DNA from 4 places in the Streptomyces sirii genome. Region 2 is predicted to be linked to each of the others. Evidence: riboswitches for the same ligand, from Rfam matches in the RefSeq annotation. Region 2 holds a riboswitch; each other region holds the start of a gene.
The links. A riboswitch is a leader RNA that binds a small molecule or an ion and turns the genes downstream of it on or off. The one in region 2 is predicted to bind cobalamin.
Positions count from the first base shown of each region.

Region 1: it holds a riboswitch for cobalamin, as region 2 does, so the genes downstream of both, WAB15_RS27340 (ribonucleoside-diphosphate reductase subunit alpha) here and WAB15_RS10670 (cobalamin biosynthesis protein) in region 2, are expected to answer to the same signal.
Region 3: it holds a riboswitch for cobalamin, as region 2 does, so the genes downstream of both, WAB15_RS13300 (HoxN/HupN/NixA family nickel/cobalt transporter) here and WAB15_RS10670 (cobalamin biosynthesis protein) in region 2, are expected to answer to the same signal.
Region 4: it holds a riboswitch for cobalamin, as region 2 does, so the genes downstream of both, WAB15_RS24195 (FecCD family ABC transporter permease) here and WAB15_RS10670 (cobalamin biosynthesis protein) in region 2, are expected to answer to the same signal.

Region 1 covers NZ_CP147982.1:6,041,429-6,045,579, reverse strand. The annotation lists gene mctP (monocarboxylate uptake permease MctP) at 1-693, shown strand, start outside; gene WAB15_RS27350 (Uma2 family endonuclease) at 771-1,358, opposite strand; gene WAB15_RS27345 (GNAT family N-acetyltransferase) at 1,464-1,967, shown strand; cobalamin riboswitch at 2,084-2,246, shown strand; gene WAB15_RS27340 (ribonucleoside-diphosphate reductase subunit alpha) at 2,407-4,151, shown strand, end outside.
Region 2 covers NZ_CP147982.1:2,343,823-2,347,973, reverse strand. The annotation lists gene WAB15_RS10680 (putative cobaltochelatase) at 1-147, opposite strand, end outside; gene WAB15_RS10675 (cobyric acid synthase) at 197-1,762, opposite strand; gene WAB15_RS10670 (cobalamin biosynthesis protein) at 1,759-2,742, opposite strand; cobalamin riboswitch at 2,863-3,013, opposite strand; gene WAB15_RS10665 (hypothetical protein) at 3,216-3,656, shown strand; gene WAB15_RS10660 (caspase family protein) at 3,662-4,151, shown strand, end outside.
Region 3 covers NZ_CP147982.1:2,950,319-2,954,469, forward strand. The annotation lists gene WAB15_RS13290 (MarR family winged helix-turn-helix transcriptional regulator) at 1-438, shown strand, start outside; gene WAB15_RS13295 (alpha/beta fold hydrolase) at 595-1,443, shown strand; cobalamin riboswitch at 1,579-1,793, shown strand; gene WAB15_RS13300 (HoxN/HupN/NixA family nickel/cobalt transporter) at 1,824-2,975, shown strand; gene WAB15_RS13305 (VOC family protein) at 3,006-3,506, opposite strand; gene WAB15_RS13310 (4-oxalocrotonate tautomerase family protein) at 3,876-4,091, opposite strand.
Region 4 covers NZ_CP147982.1:5,340,841-5,344,991, reverse strand. The annotation lists gene WAB15_RS24215 (DUF1416 domain-containing protein) at 1-101, shown strand, start outside; gene WAB15_RS24210 (hypothetical protein) at 313-543, shown strand; gene WAB15_RS24205 (DsrE family protein) at 660-1,025, opposite strand; gene WAB15_RS24200 (FABP family protein) at 1,366-1,953, shown strand; cobalamin riboswitch at 1,946-2,076, shown strand; gene WAB15_RS24195 (FecCD family ABC transporter permease) at 2,200-3,243, shown strand; gene WAB15_RS24190 (ABC transporter ATP-binding protein) at 3,243-4,052, shown strand; gene WAB15_RS24185 (ABC transporter substrate-binding protein) at 4,061-4,151, shown strand, end outside.

The DNA.
Region 1 (4,151 bases), 3.7 Mb from region 2:
GGTACGGACATCCAGGGCAACCCCCAGCTGGCCGTCCCGCAGCTGTTCGAGGACATGTTCCCCAGCTGGTTCGCCGGCGTCGCGTTCGCCGCGATCGGGATCGGCGCACTGGTACCGGCGGCCATCATGTCCATCGCCGCGGCCAACCTGTTCACCCGCAACGTCTACAAGGACTTCCTCAAGCCCGCCGCCACGCCCGAGCAGGAGCACAAGGTCGCCAAGCTCGTCTCCCTGCTGGTCAAGGTCGGCGCGCTGGTCTTCGTCCTCACCATGGACAAGACCGTCGCCATCAACTTCCAGCTGCTGGGCGGCATCTGGATCCTGCAGACCCTGCCGGCCCTGGTCGGCGGCCTGTTCACCCGCTGGTTCCACCGCTGGGCGCTGCTGACCGGCTGGGCGGTCGGCATGCTCTACGGCACGCTCGCGGCATACGGTGTCGCGAGCCCCACCCAGGCTCACTTCGGCGGCTCCAGCAAGGAGATCCCCGGGATCGGCGAGATCGGCTACATCGGCCTGACCGCCCTCGTCCTGAACCTCGTGGTGACGGTCGTCCTGACGTTCGTCCTGAAGGCCATGAAGGCCCCTGAGGGCGTCGACGAGACCAGCCCCGGCGACTACACCGCGGACATCGGCGACGAGGGCGTCTCGGCGGAGCTGCCGTCGGCTACGGCGGGGGCACCGGCGGGGCACTGAGGCGTCGGCGTTGACCCGAAATGGGCCGCCGCAACCCCTCGGGGTTGCGGCGGCCCATTTCGCAGAGGTGGGAGGGGCTAGTTCACCCAGTCCTTGAGCGGCTCGGTTTCGAGGGTGATGCCGACGGGGTCCGGCAGGTGGATCGTCTTGCCGTACGGCACAGTGTGGATGTTCTCGTAGCAGACGCCGTCGGGCTCGCTGTAGACCACGACCTGGCAGGCCTGCCGATCGATCAACAGATAGATCGGGATACCGGTCTCCGCATACGCACTGCGCTTCTCGACCCTGTCGCGCTTGTCGGTGTCGGAGTCGTGGGAAGTGACTTCGACGACCATCAGTACCGGGCCAGGGTCTGCCCACTCGCCTTGGCCAACGAAGGCATCAGCGGGTGCGAGCGAGCCATCTGGACGGGCGCGGCCGTTTCGGTACGCCTGCGCCTTCAGCCCCTGGGTTGGATCGAGGAAAAGCTCGGGCCGGTGCTGCATGCAGATGCGAAGCAACCACTGGATGATCCGCCCGTGATCCCCATCCGGCATCGGCTTGCTCCTGACCTTCCCGTCGATGAGTTCCAACCGCGCGCCTTCTTCCAGGCGGGCGAGTATCCGGGCGGCCTCTTCGAAGTGCTCGGTATCCATAATGTGTGGCCGGTCAGCGAGCGCGGTCATGAGACCTCTCCTTCTTCCACTGGACGGAGCAGGGAACGTAAAACCGACGATAGCCGAGGCCGCCGACAACCACCCCGCCATCAGCCCCACCCTCACACTGGCCCCATGGACATCACGATCAGGCCCGTGCGCCAGGCGGAGTTCGGTGCGGTCGGGGAGTTGCTGGTGGCGGTCTATCTGACCGATGGGCTGCTGGTGGCCGGTGCGGGAGACAGGTACGCGGCGAGGCTGCGGAAGGTGGCCGAGCGGGCGGAGCAGGCGGAGGTGCTGGTGGCCGTGGAGGGGCCGGACGAGCGGGTGGTGGGGACGGTCACCTTCTCCGCGTACGGGAGTCCGTACGCGGAGCTGGCGCGGCCCGGGGAGGGGGAGTTCCGGATGCTCGCGGTGCGGCCCGAGGGGCGCGGACGAGGCGTCGGGGAGGCGTTGGTGGCGGCGTGTCTGGAGCGGGCGCGGGCGCTCGGGCTGAGCGGCATGGTGCTGTCCACGCCACGGCATGTGCTGCCCGCGCACCGGCTCTACCGCCGGCTGGGATTCGTGCGCGCCGAGGAACGGGACTGGGAGCCGGTACCGGGGATCACGCTCTGGGCGTTCGCGCGGGATATGGCCTGAAAGGCGCCCCAGGCCGGGCCTGAGAGCCGTGCCGAGCGCTCCCCCCGCCCCCTGACGCTTCGCACACCTGTCGGAGTGGTATGAGGTGGCGACACAAGATGTGGGGGTGCGTGCGGGGGACAGCACAAGATGTATGCTCGTCCTCGCTGTCGCCGCAGGGGAATCCGGTGGGAATCCGGAACTGTCCCGCAACGGTGTAAGAGCGCGCCCAGTGGCCTGACTAGGGCCCTGCCGCGCGCCCGTGAAGTCCGAGGACCTGCCGACGGTACGCCCGCACCGCCATCGGTGCGGACGTCGATACGTCCGGGCCCCGAGGGTTGGGCCGGTGGACGCCGCGCGGTGTGCCCGCGCACCCCTGACCGTCACGGGGTGCGGCATGCGCGCGTGCGACCGTCGCGCCCCTCCCTCCCGGCCCCCGCCGAGTGAGGGAGAGCATCACGTGACCATCGCGCCAACGGAGCCCGCGTCAGACGCCGAGGTCGTGCAGCCTGCGGTGACCGCGCCTGCCGCCCCCGCCGACGGCGGTCCGGGCGAGGACGGGCGGGACGGTCCAGGCGTTGCGCTGCTGCGCACCCTGACGAAGCTGACCGAGGACCTGACCGCGACCGACCCCGGCAAGGTGGCCGCCGCCGCCCTGCGCGGCCGGTACGAGGGCGCGGGCGAGTCCGAACTGCGGTCGCTGGCCATCGAGGCCGCGGCCGGGCTGATCGGTGACGAGCCGCAGTACTCCAAGCTCGCCGCGCGGCTGCTCACCCTCTCGATCTCGGAGGAGGCGGCCGAACAGGGGGCGGTCGCCTTCTCCGCCTCCGTCGAGGTCGGCCACCGCGAGGGCCTGATCGCCGATGAGACCGCGCAGTTCGTCGCGACCCACGCCGCCCGGCTGAACGCCCTGGTCGACCGGGCGCTCGCCGACGGGGCCGACGACCGGTTCGGGTACTTCGGGCTGCGCACCCTGCACTCGCGCTACCTGCTGCGCCACCCGACCACCCGCCAGGTCATCGAGACCCCCCAGCACTTCCTGCTGCGGGTGGCCTGCGGCCTCGCCGAAGACCACAGCGAGCGCGCCCTGGACGACGTCGCCGAGCTGTACCGCCTCACCAGCTCGCTGTCGTACCTGCCCTCCTCCCCCACCCTGTTCAACTCCGGCACCCGCCACCCGCAGATGTCGTCCTGCTACCTGCTGGACTCCCCGCTGGACGAGCTGGACTCGATCTACGACCGCTACCACCAGGTGGCGCGGCTGTCGAAGCACGCCGGCGGCATCGGCCTGTCGTACTCCCGCATCCGCGCCCGCGGTTCGCTGATCCGCGGCACCAACGGGCACTCCAACGGCATCGTGCCGTTCCTGCGCACCCTGGACGCCTCGGTCGCGGCCGTGAACCAGGGCGGCCGGCGCAAGGGCGCCGCCTGTGTCTACCTGGAGACCTGGCACGCCGACATCGAGGAGTTCCTGGAGCTGCGCGACAACACCGGTGAGGAGGCCCGCCGCACCCACAACCTGAACATCGCGCACTGGATCCCGGACGAGTTCATGCGCCGGGTGGAGGCGGACGCCGACTGGTCGCTGTTCTCCCCCTCGGACGCCCCGGAGCTGGTGGACCTGTGGGGCGAGGAGTTCGACGCCGCGTACCGCAGGGCCGAGGCCGAGGGCCGGGCGCTCAAGCAGATCCCGGCGCGGGTGCTGTACTCCCGCATGATGCGCACCCTGGCGCAGACCGGCAACGGCTGGATGACGTTCAAGGACGCCGCCAACCGCACCGCCAACCAGACCGCCGAGCCCGGCCAGGTCGTGCACTCCTCCAACCTGTGCACGGAGATCCTGGAGGTGACCGACGACGGCGAGACCGCGGTCTGCAACCTGGGGTCGGTCAACCTCGCCGCCCACCTGGGCGACGAGGCCGCCGGCTGGGAGGAGGCGATGGACTGGGAGAAGCTGGACGCCACGGTCCGTACCGCCGTCACCTTCCTCGACCGCGTCGTGGACATCAACTTCTACCCGACCGATCAGGCCGGGGCCTCCAACTCCCGCTGGCGCCCGGTGGGTCTGGGCCTGATGGGCCTGCAGGACGTCTTCTTCCGGCTGCGGCTGCCCTTCGACTCGGCCCAGGCGCAGGAGCTGTCGACCCGGATCTCCGAGCGGATCATGCTCGCCGCGTACGAGGCGTCCGCGGACCTCGCCGAGCG
Region 2 (4,151 bases):
GGACTTGGCGGTGCCCTTCTCGCCGCGTACCAGCACACCGCCGACCGCGGGGCTCACCGCGTTCAGCAGCAGCGCGAGCCGCAGGTCGTCCATCCCCACGACCGCGGTGAAGGGGTACTGCGGGGTCGTGTTGTGCACCGTTGTCATGCCTTGTCATCCTCCACGTCGCCGGCCCGATCCGTCCCATGCGTACCCCTCATGGCGCCCCCGGAGGCACGAACGGCAGCCCCTCCGGCACCCCTTCCTCGATCAGCCGGAGCAGCGCGTCGGTGTCCGCGTGCTCCTCGATCAGATCGCCCAGCCGGTCCAGCTGCTCCTCGCGCAGACCGGCGAAGCTCGTGTCGGGGGCCGGGACGAAGGCCCGCCCCGCGTCCGCCGCCACCCGCCGCAGGAACGCCCGGCGGAAGCCGTCGCTCTCCAGCGAGCCGTGCCAGTGCGTGCCCCATACGGAGCCGACCCGGCAGCCGTCGAGGCCGTGCCCTCGGCCATCGGACATGAACGCCTCGTCGCCGCCGGTCACTTCGGCGACGCCGTGGTGGATCTCGTACCCCTCCACCGGCTCGCCCAGCGCCACGCCGGCCGGCCGCGCGAGGGTCTTCTCCGCCGCGAACCGCACCCGTACGGGCAGCAGTCCCAGTCCTTCGACCGTGCCCGCCCTCGACTCGACCTCGTCCTCGATGCGCTCGCCCAGCATCTGGAAGCCGCCGCAGATACCCAGCACCGGGCGGCCCTCGGCGGCCCGCCGGACGATCGCGTCCGCGAGGCCGCGCTCGCGCAGCCACGCAAGCGCCCGGACGGTGCCCCGGGTCCCCGGCAGCACCACCAGATCCGCGTCGGCCAGTTCCTCGGCCCGGTCCACGAACCGCACCACCACGCCCGGTTCGGCGGCCAGCGCGTCCACGTCCGTGAAGTTCGACATCAGCGGGACGGCGGCGACCGCGACCCGCAGCACATCGGCGCCGTGCGGCGGCGCCACCACGCTCTCGCGGACCGCACCGCGCAGTGAGAACCGCAGGCCGTCCTCCTCGTCGATGCCCAGCCCGTGCGCGAACGGCAGCACGCCCAGCGTCGGCCGCCCGCTCAGACGCCGCATCATCTCCAGGCCGGGCTCCAAAAGCGTCACATCGCCCCGGAACTTGTTGACGAGGTACCCCGCCACCAGCGCCTGGTCCTCCTTCGACAGCAGCGCGGTGGTGCCGAAGAAGGACGCGAACACCCCGCCGCGGTCGATGTCGCCGACCACGACGACCGGTATCCGGGCGGCCCGGGCGATGCCCATGTTGACGATGTCGGTGCGCCGCAGGTTGATCTCGGCGGGGCTGCCGGCGCCCTCGCAGATCACCGCGTCATGGGTACGCCGCAGCTCGGCCAGGCAGTCGGTCACCGTGCCGAGCAACTGCTCCTGCCGGCCCGCGTGGTAGCCGCGGGCACTGAGCTCGCCGACCGGCTTGCCCAGCAGCACCACCTGGCTGCTGCGGTCGCCGCCCGGCTTGAGCAGCACGGGGTTCATCAGCGCGGTCGGCTCCACCCGCGCCGCGGCGGCCTGCATCGCCTGGGCCCGGCCGATCTCCGCGCCCTCGCGCGTGACGAACGAGTTCAGCGACATGTTCTGCGCCTTGAAGGGCGCCACCCGCACGCCCTGGCGCACCAGCCAGCGGCAGATCCCCGCCGTCACCACGCTCTTGCCGGCGTCCGACGTCGTACCGGCCACCAACAGGCCCCCGCCGACGGTCCCGCCGGACACCTTGCTCCGCCCGTTCACCGGCTCTTCCTCCCGCTCCCGCGGCGCGCCGCGCTCCTGTGGGACACCGCGCCCGCCACCAGCCGCCCCGCCACCGTCGTCGCCAGCGCCAGCGCGCTCACCTTCCGCGACAGCCGTACCGCCCGCTCGATGTCGCCCGCCGCGACCGGCCGCGCCCCGCCGTTGAGCACCGGGCGGTGCTCGACCCGCCCGCCGTACGCCAGCGTGCCGCCCAGTCGGACGCCCAGCGCACCCGCGAACGACGCCTCCACCGGGCCCGCGTTGGGGCTCGGGTGCGCCCCGCCGTCCGCCCGCCAGGCCCGCAGCGCGCCGCGCCGGTCGGGGCCGGCGAGCACGGCCAGGGTGGCCGTCAACCGGGAGCCGGGCCAGCCGGCGAGGTCGTCGAGCCGGGCCGAGGCCCAGCCGAAGCGGCGGTGGCGCGGCGACTTGTGACCCACCATCGCGTCCAGCGTGTTCACCGCCCGGAACGCCACCAGGCCGGGCACCCCGCCGAGCGCGCCCCACACCAGGGCGCCCACCACCGCGTCCGAGGTGTTCTCGGCGACCGACTCCACCACCGCGCGGGCCAACTGGGGCCCGTCCAGCGCCTGCGGATCGCGCCCGCACAGATGCGGCAGCCGCTCCCGCGCCACGTCCAGATCGCCCGCCGTGAGCGCTCCGCCGACGGCGCGTGCCTCCCGGCCCAGCGAGGTGCCGCCCAGCACGGCCCAGACCGTCGCCGCGGTCAGTGCGACCCGGGCGCCGCGGGAGCGTCCCGCGGCGCGCTGGAGCAGGGCGGCTCCGGCGGCCGCACCGCCCGCGCACAGCACGGCATGTGCCGCGCCGTACCCGCGGTGGTCGCGCCACAGCCGGCGCTCCACGGCGCCCGCGGCCCGGCCGAACGCGGCCACCGGATGGCCGCGCCGCGGATCCGCCGCGATCAGGTCGGCGAGGAAGCCCAGGGCCGCGCCGCACGCGTATCCCGCGTGTTCGCCGCGCATCGGGTCAGACCGCCGGAAGGGGCCCTGTGGGGCCGTGCAGTGGTGCTCTCGAAGGGCAGCCGGGCATGGCGGTATGTCCTCACTCAGGGTCCGCGCCCTGGCTCGACGTGACGGCGACAAGAGTCTCCTGGCTCCCGGATCGGCGTGGCCCCCGGCCTTCCAGTCCTGGTACGCCGTCAGACGTACGCGAGGCGGACCGTGGCCTTCGCTGGAGGAACGCTCCCCGGTGACAGTGGCGGGACCGCGCCGGATTCTCACCGGACTTCCTCATCTGTCGCCGATTGGCTCCGGCAGTCCACCACGCCCCGCGAACGCCCGTCAACTCATCCTTGACCTGCGACGCTGCCCCGTGGCAGGCGCTGTGGCACACGCCACAGGGTGGCGGCCGCGTCACAGACGGTTGCCTGAGCCCCTGATCCCACGTCACTATCTGTTGCACGGGGGCGAAGGGGCCGCCGGAAGGGGGCTGGGGGATGCCGGAGAGCGCCGGTCATCACGAGATCCGCATCAGGATCACGGGGACGAACAATCCGCAGCAGGACATCGACGACCTCCAGGTGTGGCTGGAGCGCGAACCCTGGCTGAGCCGCCGGGACCACACGTGGGAGCAGCGGCCGCGCCCCGCCCAGGACGCGGCCGGCACGGACGGCGCCGCCGCGGCCGGCCCCGGCGACATGGCCGTGGGAGTGGACGACCTGATCCTGGTGATCGTCGGCGCGGTCGCCGCCGAGGTCACGAAGGGGCTGGGCATCGCCCTGCGGGAGTGGCTGCGGCGCCGCAAGGAGGAGCGGGCCGAGGGCGAGGCGCCCGCCGTCGACGCCGGCACGGGCGGTGAGCTGCAGGCGGTCGGCGACACCGACCGCCCCGATCCGGGCGGACCGGCACGTGAGGGCGGCAGCACCGGCGAGGGCTGACCCGGATGTCCGAATACGACGCGCGGGGAAAGATCAACCGGGCGCTGCTGGTCTGTGTCCATGACTACACGACCCTGACCGGCCTGCCGGCGGTGGAGGACAACGCCACCGAGCTGCGGCGGGCGCTGACCGCCACGGACCTGTTCACCGCCGACGAGGTCGAGCTCTGCCGCCCCGCGGAGCCCTGGGAGCTGGGGCAGGCCCTCAAGGCCGCCGCCGACGAGGCCCGCGGTCTGCTGCTGGTGCACTTCTCCGGCCACGGCCGGGTCGGCAGCGACGGCGGCGATCTGCAGCTGATGGTCGGCGCCTCGGTGCCCCGGCAGAGCCACACCACCGTCTCCTGGCAGGACATGGTGCTCTCCTGCCTCGACAACGCGCGGGCCGAGCGCATCGTGATCGTCCTGGAGTGCTGCTACGCCGGCAACGCCGACGGCGCCTTCCACTCCCTGCGCAAGCCCGTGTCGCTGCTGATGGCCGCCCAGCCCAACCGCCGGA
Region 3 (4,151 bases), 610 kb from region 2:
CCGCTGCATCGGACGGTCGTCCGCGCGGTGGAACGCGAGCTGACGGGCACGGGCATGACCGCCGGCGAACACGCACTGCTGGACGCCCTGCGCAGCGAAGGCCCCCGGACCGTGCCGCAGTTGGCCCGCTCGATGGGGCTCGACAGACAGCCGGTGCAGCGCTGGGTGAACCACGCCGCGGAGCTGGGCCTGGTCGTGACGGCACCCAACCCGGCACACCGCCGCTCCTCCCTGATCGAGCTCACCGCCGAGGGCGCGGCGGCGATACACGGGATCCAGGAGTTCGAGGCGACGGAGCTGCGGCGACGACTGGCCGACCTGCCCACCGAGGACGTCCGCACGACCCTGCACGTACTCGACCGACTCGGCGAGGAATTCCGGCACCTGGCGAACGGCTCACACGTTCCATCGGAGAATGCCGACATCAACGACAAGTAACAATGACGGCGACACCGCATCCATAAGCAACAAGCACGCAACTACTACCACCCACAACGCAAACTCCACCCACCCGACCAACCCCACCCACTCCGCCCAATCCATCCCAATCCCCACCCACTCCATGCACCTCACGCGCAAAGGACGGTCCGGAGCATGACCCGAGCAATCACCGACTGGTCCGAGGTCGACAACGGCCTCGTGCCGGTCGACGACGGCGAGCTGTTCTACGAGACGGCCGGCTCGGGCCCCGCGGTGGTACTGCTGCACGGCGGCATGCTCGACCAGCACATGTGGGACGAACAGTTCACCTGGCTGGTGAACTCCGGCCTTCGCGCGATCCGCTACGACTTCCGCGGCCACGGCCTGTCCTCCACGGTGGAGGGGGACTACGCCAACCACGACGACCTGTGCACCCTCCTGGACGTGCTCGACGCCCCCAGCGCCGTACTCGTCGGTCTCTCACACGGTGCGCGGGTCGCCCTCGACGCCGCGATAGCCCACCCGGACCGGGTGACGGCCCTCGCGCTCGCCTCCCCCGGCATCAGCGGCCGCGCCTTCACCGACCCCTTCGTCCTGGCGCACATCAAGGAGCAGGTGGCGGCCATCGGCGCACCGGACGGCGCGGAGCGCTATGTCGAGCACTTCCTGCGGATGTGGGTGGACGGTCCGCATCGCGAACCATCCACCGTGCACCCGGGGTTCCGCGAGCGGATGCGCGCCTCGGCCGAGGCCAATGTGGAGGTGCATGCCGACGGGCTGGGCGCCGGAATGCCCCTTGAGGTCGGGGCCGCGGACCGCCTGGGCGAGGTCCGGGTGCCGACGGTCGTCTTCGACGGCGACCTCGACAGTACGGACATCTCCGCCAACGCCCATGCCATAGCGCTGACCGTCCCCGGCGCCCGAAGAGTCCGCATACCGGGCGCTGCCCATATGGTCAATCTGGAGAACACCGCGCTCTTCGACCGCGAACTGCACGCCTTCCTCTCGTCCTTGGACTACTGACCATCCTCGGACTACCCCCGTGATGACCCGGCGCCCCCGTATACCGGCCTGCCGGCACTCCGACTCTCCCTGCGGCCACCGCCCATGAGACCGCCGCTGCCGCTGGTCCGCACCCCCGCCCGTCCTCCTCGGCAGATAGAGTGATCGAGCCGTGGTGATCGGGAAGACCGGTGCCGGACCTTGTGGTCCCAGGCCGGAGCGGCCCTCGCCACTGTGATCGGGGAGTTTCCAGCCCTTTCCGTATGCGCACGGCGTGTACGGCGCCACTGACCGCAGCCCGCGGCCGGGAAGGCGGGGACGGACGCGTGCACCCGTAAGCCAGGAGACCGGCCACGGCATCTCACGAACTGATCCACGAGGTGCTGGAGCGTGACCGCCGGATGGCCCTGTCCACCGATACCCCGAACACCCCTGCCCCCGCCGCGTTCCGCTGGCGCCGGCAGGACACCGTCCGTACCGCCGGCCTGATGGCCGTCATAGCCGGTCTGCACGTCGTCGCCTTCGGCGTGCTCTTCCTGCTCGTCGTCCCGCACCACTACTCCGTCGGAAGCCAGGTCTTCGGCGCCGGACTCGGCGTCACCGCATACACCCTCGGTATGCGGCACGCCTTCGACGCCGACCACATCGCCGCGATCGACAACACCACCCGCAAGCTGATGGCCGACGGCAAGCGGCCGGTCTCGGTGGGCTTCTGGTTCGCGCTCGGCCACTCCAGCGTGGTGGTCGTGATGGCCGCCCTCGTGGCCGGCGGCGCCCAGCTCGCCGGCACCCTGCTCAACGACGAATCCGGCACCCACCAGATCCTCGGCACCATCGGCACCACGGTCTCGGGGACGTTCCTCTACCTCATCGCGGCCCTCAACCTCATCGCACTGGCCGGGATCTGGCGGGTCTTCCGCGGTATGCGCGACGGCCGGTACGACGAGGCCGAGCTGGAGCAGCGCCTGGATTCACGCGGCTTCATGAACCGCTTCCTGGGGCGCTTCACCCGGTCGATCTCCCGCCCCGGCCAGATGTTCCCGCTCGGCTTCCTCTTCGGGCTCGGCTTCGACACCGCGACCGAGGTGACCCTGATGGTGATGGCGGGCAGCGGCGCCGCGGCCGGCCTGCCGTGGTACGCGATCCTGTGCCTGCCGCTGCTGTTCGCCGCCGGGATGAGCCTGTTCGACACCCTCGACGGCACGTTCATGAACTTCGCCTACCAGTGGGCGTTCTCCAACCCGGTGCGCAAGGTCTACTACAACCTCACCATCACCGGCCTGTCGATCGCCGTCGCCTTCTTCATCGGCACGATCGAGCTGGTGACCGTGCTGCACGACAAACTCGCCCTCAACGACCCGCTGACCGGCTGGATCTCCACCCTCGACCTCGACAACGTCGGCTTCATCATCGTCGGCCTGTTCGTCGTGGTGTGGGCCGCGGCGCTGGCGTACTGGCGACTGAGCGGCGTGGAGAAGCGCTGGGCGCAGCGAGCGGAGGCGGCGGACCGGGCGAAGGCGGCAGAGCAGCCGGCACCGGCGCCGGGCTCCTGAGGCACGGCGCGCGGGCCGCGCCTCCTCGTCTCACGTGGCCGAGCCGGCCGCGGCGCCCGTCACCAGATCCGGCCCCCAGCGCTTCAGCGCCACCGCCAGATCCAGCGGCCGCAGCCGGTCCGCCTGCTCCGGCCCCGGCCAGTCCTCCCGCGGAACCCGCCACATCACCTCGAACTCGTTGCCGTCCGGGTCCTTGGCGTAAAGGGACTTGGAGACGAGGTGGTCGGTGGCGCCGACCAGCGCACCGCGCTCACCCAGCCGTGCCTCGGCCGCGGCCAGTTCGCCGAGCGTGCCGACCTCCCAGGCCAGGTGGTACAGCCCGACCCGCCCAGCCTCCGGCCCCGGAGCATCCGCCCCCACCGCGAACAGCCCCAGGTCGTGATCGTTGAGCGAGCCGGGCGCACTGAGGAAGGCCGCCCGCCCCGGTATCTCCACATCCACGGTGAGCCCCAGCGCCCCACCGTAAAAATCAACAGCCCTCGCCACATCCCGGACATACAGCACCGCGTGATTGAGCCGCCGTACAGCCATGAACCCGCTCCCGTTCTCCCGCCACGACACCACGTGACCACTTACTTGAAACTTCAAGATACCGGGAACGATACACACCCCCACACCACAATCAACAGCCCCCGGAGCACCCCGCCCCCACCACCCCACCGCCCCCGGGTACGAAAGAGACCCCCGACTCAAACGAGTCGGGGGCCACCGACCTCACGGTCACCACTGTGGGCACAACAGGCTTCGAACCTGTCGCTGGTGGTGTCGGCCGGGCCGAAGGGAGGAGTCGGTGCTGAGCATGCCGGTCGTCGCCTGTGATGTCGCCGAGTAGGCACTCCAGGTCACGGATGTACTACTGCCCGGCAATCGACAGGAGCTCGAAGACTCGTGCCGGCTGGGCTAGCCGACCCTCTTGGCCTTAACGTCTTCGGCCGTCAGAGCCTTACCGCCGACTGCCCATTCGCCGCTGGGTGTCTCGGTGATCACGACGTGCGTCACCGGCCGCAGCGCCTCGCCCTCGATGGCGATCAACGCCTCGGAGACACCTTCGACCATCTTCTGCTTCTCTTCGGGCGTGAACACTCCTGCGATCACCTTGATGTCGATGAATGGCATCGGATGCCTCCCACATGATGGCGAGATCGAGCCGTCTTGCCGCTCTGGATACCAGGGCCG
Region 4 (4,151 bases), 3.0 Mb from region 2:
AGGGCACCTGGACGCTGCGCGCCCTGGTCCCGGGCGGCACCGCGGACCGCACCGTCGTCGCCCAGAAGGGCGGCCTGGCGGAGGTCGCCATCGCCGTCTGACGGCGGCCTTCGGGCACCTTCGTACGGCCGGAGGGCCGCACCCCAGAGGTTTGGACGCCTTTGCGGGGGTGCGGCCCTTCGGCGTGCCCGGGGGGGACGGAACGGGCCTTCGCGGCGGCTTCTTTCCGCCTCGCCGCGGACTTACCGTGGAGCTATGGACAGCCGCCGCCGGTCGCCCGCCGAGCGCCGCCACCGCCGCTACTTCGTGCTGATGGGCGTGTGCCTGGTGCTTTTCGTGCTGGCGTGGGGCGTGGTGCGGCTGTGGTCGGTGCCGGCCGCGGTGGGCATGTGCCTGGTCGCCATGGTCATCCCGCCGATCGCGGCGATCATCGGCAACCGCCGGGAGCCCGGCGAACGCTGGTGGGACGAGTCGGGCGACCCCGAGTCCGACCGCTGGTGGCGCGAGCTGGACGACCGGGGCGACGACAAGCATCCGCGGTAGACGGCCCGGCGCGGCGCCCGGCTGCCGGACACGCTCAGTACACCAGCGCCCGGTGCGCGTCCGTCGGGGCCACGGTCAGTACACCAGCGCCCGGTGCGCGTCCGTCGGGACCACGGTCAGTACACCAGCGCCTGCACGTCATCCGGCATGATCTCGCTGACGAAGAGCTGGGAGCCGGCGATGCCCGCCCCCTCGATCAGGTCCTTCTGCTCGATGTTCCGCCGGGCCGCGCACTGGGTGCACACCGTGATCGCCCCGCCGCCCGCGCGGATCCCGTCGATCAGCTCCGGCAGCGGCGCGGCGTGCGGCAGCTCGAACTCGGCCGCCCGCCCCGGCAGCGCGAACCACACCGACTCCCCGGTCAGCCACAGCGACACCTCGACGCCGCTGGCCACCGCCACCGCCGCCACCGTGAACGCCTGCGAGCAGCGCTCGGGCGCGTCCGCACCCGCCGTCACCTTGATCACGAGCTTCTTCGCCATAAGGCAAGAGTAGAGCGGGCACCGGCGCGATGCGGGTGCCCTCTGCTCCTTTAGAGCTTGGGGGACGACCTCACAGCGCCGCCGTTCCCCGCGCCGACTAGACTCGCAGGCGGTCCGTTACACCCTCACTCCGTCCAAGGAGCGCGCTCGTGCTTGAGGCATTCTTCACCACCCTGCTGGTTCTGGTCGGCGTCGGCGTGATCGCGTTCGCCGGTCTGACCTGGAAGAAGCTGTACCAGGGCCAGCGCTGAGCGGCCTGCGCGCCGCCCAGCTCCGCCCTTCGCCGCAGCGCTTCGCGCACCCCTGCCGACTGCCCCCTCAATAGATCGCCTGAGCTGTCATGATCGAGATCCCGTCCGACCTGAACCCGGCCTTGGTGCCGCTCGCCTTCCTCCTCGGCCGCTGGGAGGGCGCCGGCGTCGCCGACTTCCCCGGCACCGAGAAGTGCAACTTCGGGCAGGAGGTCGTCTTCGCCCACGACGGCCGCGACTTCCTGGAGTACACCTCGCACAGCTGGGTGCTCGACGGCGAGGGCAACAAGGTCCGCCCACTGGAGACCGAGAGCGGCTACTGGCGCGTCGACGCGGACCGCAAGGTCGAGATCGTCATGATCCGCGACCAGGGCGTGGTGGAGGTCTGGTACGGCGAGCTGGCCGACAAGAAGCCGCAGATCGACCTGGCCACCGACGCCGTCGCCCGCACCGCCGCCTCCGGCCCGTACAGCGGCGGCAAGCGGCTCTACGGCTACGTCAAGGGCGACCTGATGTGGGTCGGCGAGAAGTCCACCCCGGACGTGCCGCTGCGCCCGTACATGTCGGCGCACCTGAAGAAGGTCGCCGGTCTGAAGGAGTGGGCCGAGAGCCTGCCCGACGACATGCCGGACGGGGTCGCCTTCTTCAACCCGGACGGCACCCCGTACCAGGGCTGACCGGCCCTTTCGTGTGACGCGCCCCGCGGGGGAAGTCCGGTGAGAGTCCGGCGCTGACCCGCAACGGTAAGCGGAAGACCCCTTCCGCAAGCCCGATCGCCCGCGGCGGCGCCCGATCCTTTCAACTCGCCGTGGACTGCGAGGGGACGCCGCCGTTGCCTTCGGGCGCCTCCCGGTGTGAGCCGGGGCGCTCCGGCCGCCGCTCCCTTCCCTGCGCCCTCGGCCCGAGCCGAAGGCGCAGGTCCCTTGGCACCCCCCGCCCGAACCACCCCCCTGGTGGCCGCGCTGTGCGCCGTCCTCCTCTGCTCCCTGCTGTGCGGCGTCGGCCTCGGCGCCGCCGGGGTGAGCTGGGCGCAGGTGCTGCGCTACCTCGGTGCCGGGCTGACCGGCGGCACCCTCGCGCCCGACGAGGTCGCCCCGTACACCATCGTGTGGCAGCTGCGCTTCCCCCGGGCGCTGCTGGCCGCGGTCGTCGGCGCCGGGCTGGCCGGCGTCGGCGTCGCCGTCCAGGCGCTGGTCCGCAACGCCCTCGCCGACCCGTTCGTCCTCGGCATCTCCTCCGGCGCGGCCGTCGGCGCCAACGCCGTCCTGCTCTTCGGGGCGCTGGGCGCACTGGGCGTCTGGGCGCTGTCGGCGTCGGCGTTCGCCTCCGCGCTGCTGGCCATGGCCCTGGTGTACGCGGCGGCCCGCACCGCCCATGGGCTGACCCCGCTGCGGCTGGTGCTGACCGGCACCGCGATGTACTACGGCTTCTCCGCCCTCACCACCTTGATGGTCTTCACCGCCGACCGCGGCGAGGCGGCCCGCTCGGCGATGATGTGGCTGCTGGGGAGCCTGAGCGGGGCCGGCTGGGGCTCGCTGCCGATCGCCGCGGTCGCGGTGGCCGCCGCGCTGGCCCGTCTGCTGCTGACCGCGGGCCGGCTGAACGCGCTGGCCATGGGGGACGAGACGGCCGCCGCCCTGGGCGTGGACGCCGGTCGGATGCGCCGCGAGCTGTTCGTGATCGCGGCCGCCGTCACCGGCGCGGTGGTCGCGGTCAGCGGCGCGATCGGCTTCGTCGGGCTGATGGTGCCGCATGTGGCCCGGATGCTGGTCGGTGCCGACCACCGCCGGGTGCTGGCCGTCGCTCCGCTGCTCGGGGCGGTGCTGCTGGTGTGGGTGGACACCCTGTCCCGGGTGCTGCTGGCACCCGTCGAACTGCCGGTCGGGGTGATCACCGCCGTGATCGGCGTGCCCTGCTTCATCGCGCTGATGCGGCGGCGCGGCTACAGCTTCTCGGGCGGTGCCTGATGCGGGTCGACATCGAGGACGTGTCGGTGGACGTGGCGGGCGTCCGCCTCCTGTCCGACATCACCCTGCGCGCGGGCAGCGGCCGGTTCATCGGGCTGGTCGGCCCCAACGGCAGCGGCAAGTCCACCCTGCTGCGCTGCGTCTACCGCGCGCTGCGCCCGTCCGCCGGCACCGTACGGCTCGACGGCGCCGAGCTGGCCGCCATGACCGCCCGCGAGCAGGCCCGGCGCCTGGCCGTGCTCCCCCAGGAGACCGCCACCGACTTCGACTTCACCGCCGCCGAGGTCGTCGCGATGGGGCGGCTGCCGCACCAGCGCGGCGGCTCCGGGCGCCCCGGCGCCGCCGACCGGGAGATCTGTGCGGCGGCGCTGTCGCGCACCGGCACCGGTCACCTGGCCGACCGCGGCTTTACGAGCCTGTCCGGCGGCGAGAAGCAGCGGGTGCTGATCGCCCGCGCGCTGGCCCAGCGGCCCAGGGTGCTGGTGCTCGACGAGCCCACCAACCACCTCGACATCGCACAGCAGTTGGAGGTGCTCGCGCTCGTACGGGGCTGGGGGCGCCCCGGGGACGGGGCCGAGGGCGGGGTGACCGTGCTCGCCGCCCTGCACGACCTCAATCTGGCCGCCGTCCACTGCGACGAGCTGTACGTCGTCGCCGGCGGCCGCATCGTCGCCTCCGGCGCCCCGCACGACGTACTGACCGAGGAGCTGCTCGCCGAGGTCTTCCACGTCCGCGCGCACCGCGTCACGCACCCCGAATCCGGCGCCGTGCAACTGCTCTTCGACCGCATCGCCCCGACCACCCCGTGAGGACCACCATGCGCATCCACCGCCCGGCCGCCCTGCTCGCCGTCCTCGCCCTCGCCCTGACCGGCTGCGGGGCCGAGGTCGCCCCGGACCGCGCCGCCG